DNA from 2 places in the Mesorhizobium sp. CNPSo 4661 genome. Region 1 is predicted to be linked to the other one. Evidence: predicted binding sites of a transcription regulator. Region 1 holds the regulator's gene; the other holds the start of a gene.
The links. Region 1 encodes PhoB, which activates phosphate uptake and scavenging genes when phosphate is short. Its sites were predicted from a motif close to TGTCATNNANCTGTCAT; they were not measured.

Region 1 (4,753 bases):
TCGGGCGGCGAATTCGGCCACATGATCCACCGCCCGGGCGGCGCGCTTTGCCGCTGCGGCCGGCGCGGCTGCGTCGAGGCCTATGCCGGCAATTACGCGATCTGGCGCAGCGCCATGAAAATGAGCGAGGACGCCGAGCCGGTCGACGTCGGCGACGCCGACATGCGAGCCCTCGCCGCCAAGGCGCGCGAGAAGGACGGCCCCGAGCGGGAGGCTTACCGTCGGGCCGGCGAGGCGCTTGGTTTCGGTCTCGGCAGCCTGTTCGCCCTCATCGACCCGGCGCCCGTGGCCATGGTCGGCGTCAGCGCGGCCGCCTTCGACCTGATCGAGCCGGCGCTAAGGGCGGCGATCGCCCAGACCGCGGGCGGCCAGCACTCGGAATCGATCTCCTTCGACACCGAGCCTAACGAGCTGCCGCTGATCCGCGAAGGCTGCGCCATGCGCGCGCTGACCTTCGTCGACCAGGAGATTTTCGCGCCGGGCATGCAGGCAAGAGCGGGCAGCGGAAAAAACGTGGCCTGAGCGGCTTTGAAGTGACCGCTGGTCGCTGAGGACAGCAGCAGACGCTTGAGATTAGCGATGGCCCCGCAGCTTCGTCATTCCAGGGCGAAGCAGGAGCGAAGCTCCGTCGCGAAGACCCTGGAATCCATGCCGTTACTTCGATCGTAGGCGCAGCGGAGCAGAATTCTGCACCGCCCCGGCACGTCGAAGTCACGGAATGGATCCTCGGGTCTGCGCTGCGTCGCTACGCTCCTTGCTCCGCCCGTGGATGACGACGCTAGAAGCGTCTCGGCTAATCACCATCGCAGATGCCGGGAGCGGAGCCGTCAGCGCTTCCGCGCCCTATCCCTAATCCTCCCTGATCGCGTAACCCGCCCCGCGAATGGTTCGGATGACGTCGGGCATGCGGCCGTTGTTGACCGCCTTGCGCAAGCGGCCGACATGGACGTCCACCGTGCGCTCGTCGATATAGATCGTCTCGCCCCAGACATTGTCGAGCAGTTGGCTGCGCGAGAACACGCGGCCAGGATGCCGCATCATGAATTCGAGCAGGCGGAACTCGGTCGGGCCGAGCCTTATCTCGCTCTTCTTGCGGTAGACGCGATGCGACTCGCGGTCGAGCACGATGTCGCCGACCTTGAGCACGCTGGACAGCACCTCCGGCTTGGCGCGGCGCAGCAGCGCCTTGACGCGCGCCATGAATTCCGGCGTCGAGAACGGCTTGACCAGGTAGTCGTCGGCGCCGGTCGAGAGCCCGCGCACGCGGTCGCTTTCCTCGCCCCGCGCCGTCAGCATGATGATCGGCAGCCGCTCGGTCTCGGGCCGCATCCTGAGGCGCCGGCAGAGCTCGATGCCGGAAACCGCCGGCACCATCCAGTCGAGCACGAGCAGGTCGGGAACGTTTTCCTGAAGGCGGATTTCGGCCTCGTCGCCGCGGGTCACCACTTCCACCTGGTAACCCTCGGATTCGAGATTGTAGCGGAGCAGCACCCCCAGCGGCTCCTCATCCTCCACCACCATGATGCGTGGCGCGATCATCGGGGTAACCTTCTCGTCAGGCCGCCGGCGCCGACATTGCCGTCTCGTCCTGCTTGGGACGGTTGGCGGGCAATTGCGTACCGGTGAGCACATAATAGGCGTTCTCGGCGATGTTGGTCACATGGTCGCCGATGCGCTCGAGATTCTTGGCGCAGAACAGAAGATGCGTGCAAGCGGTGATGTTGCGCGGATCTTCCATCATGTAGGTCAACAGCTCGCGGAAGACGGACGTGTATTTGACGTCGATGCGCTCGTCGTCGTTGCGCAGCTTGGCCAGCGCAGTGGCGTCGCCCACCATATATTCCTGGGTCACGGCCTGGACCTGGATCAGCACCAGCTGCGCCATGGAATCGATCGAATGCGTGAGGTCGCGCGGCGCGGTGCTGACGCCGACCGCGCCAACGCGCTTGGCGATGTTCTTGGCAAGATCGCCGATGCGTTCGAGATCGCCCGCCATGCGGATCGAGCCGACAACGTTGCGCAGGTCGTCCGCCATCGGCTGCCGCTTGGCGATCAGCGTGATGGCGCGGTCGTCAAGCTCGCGCTGGCGCGCGTCCATGATGGCGTCGTCGGAGACGACGCGCTGCGCCAGCGCATTGTCGGTTTCGAGCAGGGCCCTGGTCGCGCCGCCGACCATGGAGCCGGCCAGATCGCCCATGTCGTTGATAAGCCGGCTGATCTGCCTCAGATCCTCGTCGAAGGAGGCGACGGTATGTTCGGCCATGATGATGTCCTCGTATGAACTCAGCCGAAGCGGCCGGTGATGTAGTCCTGCGTGCGCTTTTCGCGGGGCGAGGTGAAGATCTTCTCGGTCCGGTCGAACTCCACCAGCTCGCCCAGATACATGAACGCCGTCTGCCTCGACACGCGCGCCGCCTGCTGCATGTTGTGGGTGACGATGACGATCGTATAGTCGGCCTGCAACTCGTCGATCAGTTCCTCGATCTTGGCGGTCGACAGCGGATCGAGCGCCGAGGCCGGCTCGTCGAGCAGGATGACCTCGGGCTTCACCGCCACGGTGCGGGCGATGCACAGGCGCTGCTGTTGGCCGCCGGAAAGGCTGAGGCCGCTGGCGTTGAGCTTGTCCTTGACCTCGTTCCACAGCGCGGCGCGCTTCAGCGCCGACTCGACGCGGCTGTCCATCTCGGCCTTGCTGATCTTCTCATACAGCCTGACGCCGAAGGCGATGTTCTCGTAGATCGACATCGGGAACGGCGTCGGCTTCTGGAACACCATGCCGATCTTGGTGCGCAGCAGGTTGAGGTCCTGCGAGCGGTCGAGGATGTTCTTGCCGTCGAGCAGTACCTGGCCCTCGGCGCTCTGCTTCGGATAGAGCTCGTAGATGCGGTTGAGCACGCGCAGCAGCGTCGACTTCCCGCAGCCCGACGGGCCGATGAAGGCGGTCACGCTGCGCTCCGGCAAGGACAGGTTGATGTCCTTCAGCGCCTTCGATTGGCCATAGTAGAAATTGAGGTTCTTGACCTCGATCTTGGCCTTCTCGACGGTCGTGTCGGCTACGTTCAGGTCGGTGGACAACATCGGTTTCATCTGTCCTCTCTGCGTCCGGTCAGGCTGCGGGCGATGATGCTCAGCCCGAGAACCGTAAGGGTGATTATGAGTGCGCCCGTCCAGGCCAGTTGCTGCCATTCCTCGTAGGGGCTGAGGGCGAACTGGAAGATGGTCACCGGCAGGCTGGCCATCGGGGCATTGAGATTGCTCGACCAGAACTGGTTGTTGAGCGCGGTGAAGAGAAGCGGCGCGGTTTCGCCGGAGATGCGGGCGATCGCCAGCAGGATGCCGGTCACGATGCCGGACAGGGCCGCGCGATAGGCGACCGAGCGGATCACCACCCAGCGCGGCGCGCCGATGGCGGTGCCCGCTTCGCGCAGCGCGTTGGGCACGAGGTTCAGCATGTCCTCGGTGGTGCGCACCACGACGGGGATCACCAGGATCGACAGCGCGACGGCGCCGGCAATCGCCGAGAAGTGCCCCATCGGCCGTACCATCAGCTCATAGACGAACAGGCCGATGATGATCGATGGCGCCGACAGCAGGATGTCGTTGATGAAGCGCACGATCGTCGTGAGCTTCGAGAAGCGCCCGTACTCGGCCATGTAGGTGCCGGCCAGCACGCCGATCGGCGTGCCGACGATAATGCCGATGATGGTCATGACGATGCTGCCGTAGATGGCGTTGAGCAGGCCGCCGGCGTCGCCGGGCGGCGGCGTCATCTGCGTGAACACGGCCAGGTTCACCCCGGAGAGCCCCTTATAGAGCAGCGCTCCGAGGATCAACGCCAGCCAGGCGAGGCCGATGCCAGCCGCGACGACGCACAGCGCCATCATCACGGCGTTCTTGCGTTTGCGGCTTTGGTGAAGCGATGCGGCAGTCGACATCGGTCAGGCTCCCGTGCGGCTATCGATGCGCAACAGCATGTAGCGTGCGAGCGCGAGGATGATGAAGGTGATGATGAACAGGATCAGGCCGAGCGATACCAGCGAGGACGTATAGAGATCGCCGTCGGCCTCGGTGAATTCGTTGGCGATGGTCGCCGAGATCGTCGTGCCCGGCGCAAACAGCGAGGCGCTGATGCGGTGCGCGTTGCCGATAACGAAGGTGACGGCCATCGTCTCGCCGAGCGCGCGGCCGAGGCCGAGCATGACGCCGCCCATGATGCCGACGCGGGTATAGGGGATGGTCACGCGCCGGGTCACTTCCCAGGTCGTGCAGCCGATGCCGTAGGCCGATTCCTTCAGCACCGCCGGCACCGTGTCGAACACGTCCTTGGTGATCGAGGTGATGAAGGGCAGCACCATGATGGCGAGGATCAGCGACGAGGTCAGCAGGCCGATGCCGTAGGGCGGGCCGGCAAACAGGCTGGAGAGCCCCGGTATGCCGTGGAAAATATAGATGATGAAGGGCTGCACCGTCGTCTGCAGGAACGGCGCGAAGACGAACAGGCCCCAGATGCCGTAGATGATCGAGGGAATGCCGGCAAGCAGCTCGACCGCAATGCCGATCGGGCGCCGTAGCGGGCGCGGGCAAAGCTCGGTCAGGAAGACGGCGATGCCGATGCCGATCGGCACGGCGATGAGGATGGCGATGGCCGAGGTGACGATGGTGCCGTAGATGGGCGCCAGCGCGCCGAAATTCTCGGTGACCGGGTTCCAGGATTCGGTGGTGAGGAAGGAGAAGCCGAACTTCGACAGCGCCT
Region 2 (4,753 bases), on a different contig from region 1:
ATCGCCGTCAATCTCTCGCCGGCCCAGTTCAAGCAGCAGGGTCTGCCGCTTCAGGTTGCCTCGGCGCTCGCCACGTCCAATCTCTTGCCGTCACGGCTGGAGCTAGAGATCACAGAGTCAGTGCTGTTGGCCCACAATGAGCATACGATCCAAACGCTGCACGGCCTGCGCGACCTTGGCGTCAGCATCGCCATGGATGACTTCGGCACCGGCTACTCCTCGTTGAGCTACCTGCGGTCGTTTCCGTTCGACCGCATCAAGATCGATCGCAGCTTCGTCAGCCTGATGTGCGAGAGCAGCGAAAGCCGGGCTATCGTCAAGGCCGTCGCCGAACTCGGCAGCACGCTCGGCATGACGACCACGGCGGAGGGTGTCGAAACGCAAGACCAGTATCTGCTGGTCAGGGAGAACGGCTGCACGGATGTCCAGGGATGGCTGTTCGGGCGGCCTATGCCGGCCTCCCAGCTGCATGTGTTTTTCGAGCAGCACGCAGCCTTGACCGCATAGGCGGTTCAGCGGTCCGGCGCCAGGCCAACGAAATGGCCCGCCGAAGCGGGCCTTTTCTTTGGGTATTCAACGCCTACTTCGTCAGATCGAGCGCCGCCGTCAGATCGCCCATTGGCGGCTGGTCGTTGTTGCGCAGCGCCTTGTCGCGGGCGACGATGCCCGGCAGCACCGGCAGGTCGTAGCGGTTGGTGATGAAGCGCAGGATCGAGGTGGTGTCGTACTGCGTGTGGTCGACCATGCCCATCTTGGCATAGGGCGAGATGATGAAGGCCGGGATGCGGTTGCCCGGGCCCCAGCGATCGGCCTTGGGCGGCGCGACGTGGTCCCAGAAGCCGCCATTCTCGTCATAGGTGACGACGACCAGCATATGCGCCCATTGCGGGCTCTTTTCGAGATGCGCGACGAGGTCGGCCAGATGCTGGTCGCCAGAGGTCACATCGGCATAGCCGGCGTGCTCGTTGAGGTTGCCCTGCGGCTTGTAGAAGGTGACGGCCGGCAGCTTGCCGTCGTCGATCGCCTTGATGAACTCGACGCCGTCGAGGCCGCCATCCTTGATGTGCTCGGCGCGAGCGGGCGTGCCCGGCGCATAGGCCGCGAAATAGTTGAAGGGCTGGTGGTGGAACTGGAAATTCGGCACGGGCGTCGCGTTCTTGCCGTCGAGCGCCGCCTGCCAGGCGCCCGAATACCAGGCCCAGGAAATGCCCTTCAGCGACAGTAGGTCACCGATGGTGATCTCGTGCTGCGGCGGCAGCGTGGTCGGCTGCGCCGGATCGGCCAGCGCCTTGTCACCACCCTCCGCCGGCTTGTTGGCGCTCGGCTGGTAAGGCGGCTGCATGGTGTTGACGGCGTAGAAGTCGGGCGTGATGGCGCCGTCATTGGCGAATTTCGGCACGCCACCCAGCGCCGAGGCGGGCGAATTGTCGGCCGGCTTCAGCGTCACGCCATCCGGCTCGACGACGGCGATCTGGCCCTTCACCGGGCTGGTGTCGGCGTTCGGATAGTAAGGCGCGCAGGCGCAGGCGAGCATGAAGTGGTTGAGGAAGGAGCCGCCGAAGGCCCCCTGGAAGAAATTGTCGGCCAGCACGTATTTCTTGGCGATGTTCCACATCGGCAGGTTCGAGCCGTCGTAATGGCCCATGACCAGCGAGCCGGAATCGGCCCAGGCGACGAACTTGTCGTTCCGGCCGCCGTCGATCTGCATCTGCTCCTGGTAGAAGCGGTGCCAGAGGTCGTGCGTGACGACGTTGGTGCTTTCGTTGAAGCCCTTGGGGTCGTCGATCGCGAAAGCGGCATTGGGAAGATGCGCGCTCTGCGCTTCCGTCACCGCCGGGGTGACGCCCTTGCCGGTCAGTCCGCCCCATGCCGGCGGCAATTCCGAAAGCGGCTTGCCGTCGCGGTCGAGCTGGCGCGCCTGGTCGAGCGAGACATTGGCCAGGCCGTTGGCGCCGGGGAAGCCGCCATAGAGGTTATCGAAGCTGCGGTTCTCGGCGTAGATGACGACGACGGTGTCGATCTTGTCGTAGCCGGGAGGAGCCGCGTGGGCAGCAACGGAGAGCGATGCCAGCGCCGTGGAGGCGAGGCAGAGCGAGAGAAAGGACCGGGTCATCGGGAAATGCCTCGTGGCTTGGGAATGGCTGGAGGACGGCAATGCAGGCAAGCAGCCTGCATCTATGCCCAGCTACTTCGGCGCGTTGTCACCTTTGTGACAGTTCCGCCCCGGCCGAACACGGTTTCGTGAGCGAATACGCCGGTCATCAATCCGTTGCACTCGATCCTTACGTCGCGAACGAAATCTGGCGAAGGAAATCAGGGATGTCGCCACAGACGATGGGACGGAAAAATCACACGATCGCCCTTCTGACTGCCCTGACGGTCGGCTTGACCGCGCCTGCCAACACCGCGGAACCTTCCGGCGTCCATCCCGGCCCCATGTCGCGCCAGGACGCCTTTGCCCGCGCCGACGCGCTGACTGCGCTCGGGCGGCAGATGTTCTTCGACCCTTCGCTCTCGGCCTCGGGCAAGCAGGCCTGCTCGTCCTGCCACGATCCCAACCACGCCTTCGGACCGGCCTCGGCTTCGCCGGTCGAGATAGGCGGGGCAAAGCTCGACCAGCCGGGCGTCCGCACTGTCCCATCGCTGCGCTACCTGCAGGCGGCGCCGGCCTTCACCGAGCATTTTTACGACTCCGAGGACGAAGGCGACGAGAGCGTCGACAACGGCCCGACCGGCGGCCTGACCTGGGACGGTCGCGCCGACCACGGCAAGGACCAGGCGAGGATCCCGCTGCTGTCGCCCTTCGAGATGGGCAATAAGGATGAGGCCCAGGTGGTCGCCAGCCTGCGCAAGGCGCCCTATGCCGACGCCTTCAAGGCGGCGTTCGGCGCCGATGTCCTTGACCATCCGCAGGACGCTTTCGAGGCCGCGGTCGAAGCGCTCGGCACGTTCGAGCAGAGCAGCGCCGATTTCTATCCCTATTCCAGCCGCTACGACGCCTTCCTCGCCGGCAAGGCGCAGCTCTCGGCGCAGGAATTGCACGGCCGTATGCTGTTCGAGGACGGGGCGAAGGGCAATTGCGCGAGCTGCCATCTCAGTGAACCCGCCAATGACGGCGAGCCGCCGCAATTCACCGACTACGGCCTGATCGCGATTGGCGTGCCGCGCAACCCGGCGATCCCCGCCAATGCTGATCCCAATTACGTCGACCTTGGCCTGTGCGGTCCGCTGCGCACTGATTTCAAGGGACGCGCCGAATATTGCGGCCTGTTCAAGACGCCGACCCTGCGCAACGTGGCCTTGCGCAAAAGCTTCTTCCACAATGGCTATTTCCACTCCCTGCGCGAGGCGGTCGCCTTCTACGCCAGCCGCGACAGCGATCCGGCGCGCTGGTATCCGACGATGGCGGACGGCACGGTCGACAAATTCGACGACCTGCCAAAGGCTTACTGGCCGAACCTCAACACCGACCCGCCGTTCAACGGTAGAAAGCCCGGCGACAAGCCGGCGCTGAGCGACGCCGAGATCGACGACATCGTCGCCTTCCTTGGCACGCTGACCGACGCCGACCAGGCGGGGCAGTAAGGCAAGCGGCCAAGGCGATTGATGGGGACGCACGGCATGCTTGCAGCCGGGGCCGTCTATCCACCGTAAATGTGTGCCAATGTGAGCCACGTCATAGGAACGCCAAGTCGCGTCTGCTATGTTGCCCATCTCTTCACAGATGGAGTCTCCGATGAGGTTCGTCGCGGTGCAGGAGCCGCCCGGCAGCAGTTGGGCGGTGTTCGATGCGGGCAATGGCGCGCCGGCCGAATATGCCGGCCGGGTGCTTATCGGCCTGACATCGCGCGAGGCCAGCTGGTTCGTTGCCGCAGGCAACGACCAGGCGGCCTGGCCACGGCCCGGCCGGCCAGCCGCGCAACTGCGGCTGGTCAGCGGAGGCGGCTCGCAGCCGATCTAGGAAAGGCACGGCCAAACAGGCGGTTGAGAAGCCGCGCTGCCGGATTGATTCAAGCGGATTGATTCAGGGCAGCGCGACTTCGGTGTTGCCCCTCATTGCGCCGGTGCGTAGCGGCTCACCACCATGCCGCTGGCATAGGGCTTCGAGCCGAGGAGCTTCAGCCTGCCAAAACCGCCCTCGTCGAAGATGCGGCGGCCGCTGCCCAGAACCGCAGGATTGACGAAGAGCTGGAACTCGTCGACAAGGCCGGCGGCGATCAGCGCGGCGGCAAAGCCCGCGCCGCCGAACACGGCGATGTCGCCGCCCTCGCCTTGCTTCAGCGCAGCGACCTCGCGTGGCAGGTCGCCGCTGACGAGCCGCGTGCGTTCCCAGCGCGATGCCTCGAGCTTGCCGCTCGCCACAACCTTCTCAGCCTCCAAGATGCGCTGCGCGAAGGCGTAGAAAGGGTCCTTCGGAAATTTCCTCGCCGCGTTGCCCCAATGGGTCAGATACCCCTCCTCAGCCATCTTGCGGCTCAACAGGATGGTGTCGATACAAGCAAAGACGGCGTTGAAGTCCCGCTTGAGCTCCTCGTCCCAGGCGCTGTCATCGCCCCATTCCCAGAGCTGCCAGCGATGCCCCTCGTCGGCGCCGACAAAACCGTCGACCGACATCTGCATCTGCAGGATGAGCTTCTTCATGTCCGGTCCCCTCGCGCTTAATTGCTTTACTTTCGGAACCATTTGACCCAGATCGGGAAATGATGTCAATAGTAGAGTGATTTAAAAATGGAACCATACCGATGTCGACCAA

Region 2: the regulator PhoB is predicted to act here: its motif matches at 2,257-2,273, upstream of AC0YKC_RS18705 (acid phosphatase).

Annotation. Positions count from the first base shown of each region.
Region 1 is NZ_JBWGIO010000005.1:152,069-156,821, reverse strand. Features, by position in the region: gene AC0YKC_RS09240 (ROK family protein) at 1-522, shown strand, start outside; gene phoB (phosphate regulon transcriptional regulator PhoB) at 850-1,539, opposite strand; gene phoU (phosphate signaling complex protein PhoU) at 1,556-2,263, opposite strand; gene pstB (phosphate ABC transporter ATP-binding protein PstB) at 2,284-3,087, opposite strand; gene pstA (phosphate ABC transporter permease PstA) at 3,084-3,935, opposite strand; gene pstC (phosphate ABC transporter permease subunit PstC) at 3,939-4,753, opposite strand, start outside.
Region 2 is NZ_JBWGIO010000012.1:4,262-9,014, forward strand. Features, by position in the region: gene AC0YKC_RS18700 (putative bifunctional diguanylate cyclase/phosphodiesterase) at 1-507, shown strand, start outside; gene AC0YKC_RS18705 (acid phosphatase) at 581-2,113, opposite strand; gene AC0YKC_RS18710 (cytochrome-c peroxidase) at 2,320-3,585, shown strand; gene AC0YKC_RS18715 (hypothetical protein) at 3,737-3,961, shown strand; gene AC0YKC_RS18720 (dihydrofolate reductase family protein) at 4,054-4,641, opposite strand; gene AC0YKC_RS18725 (winged helix-turn-helix transcriptional regulator) at 4,743-4,753, shown strand, end outside.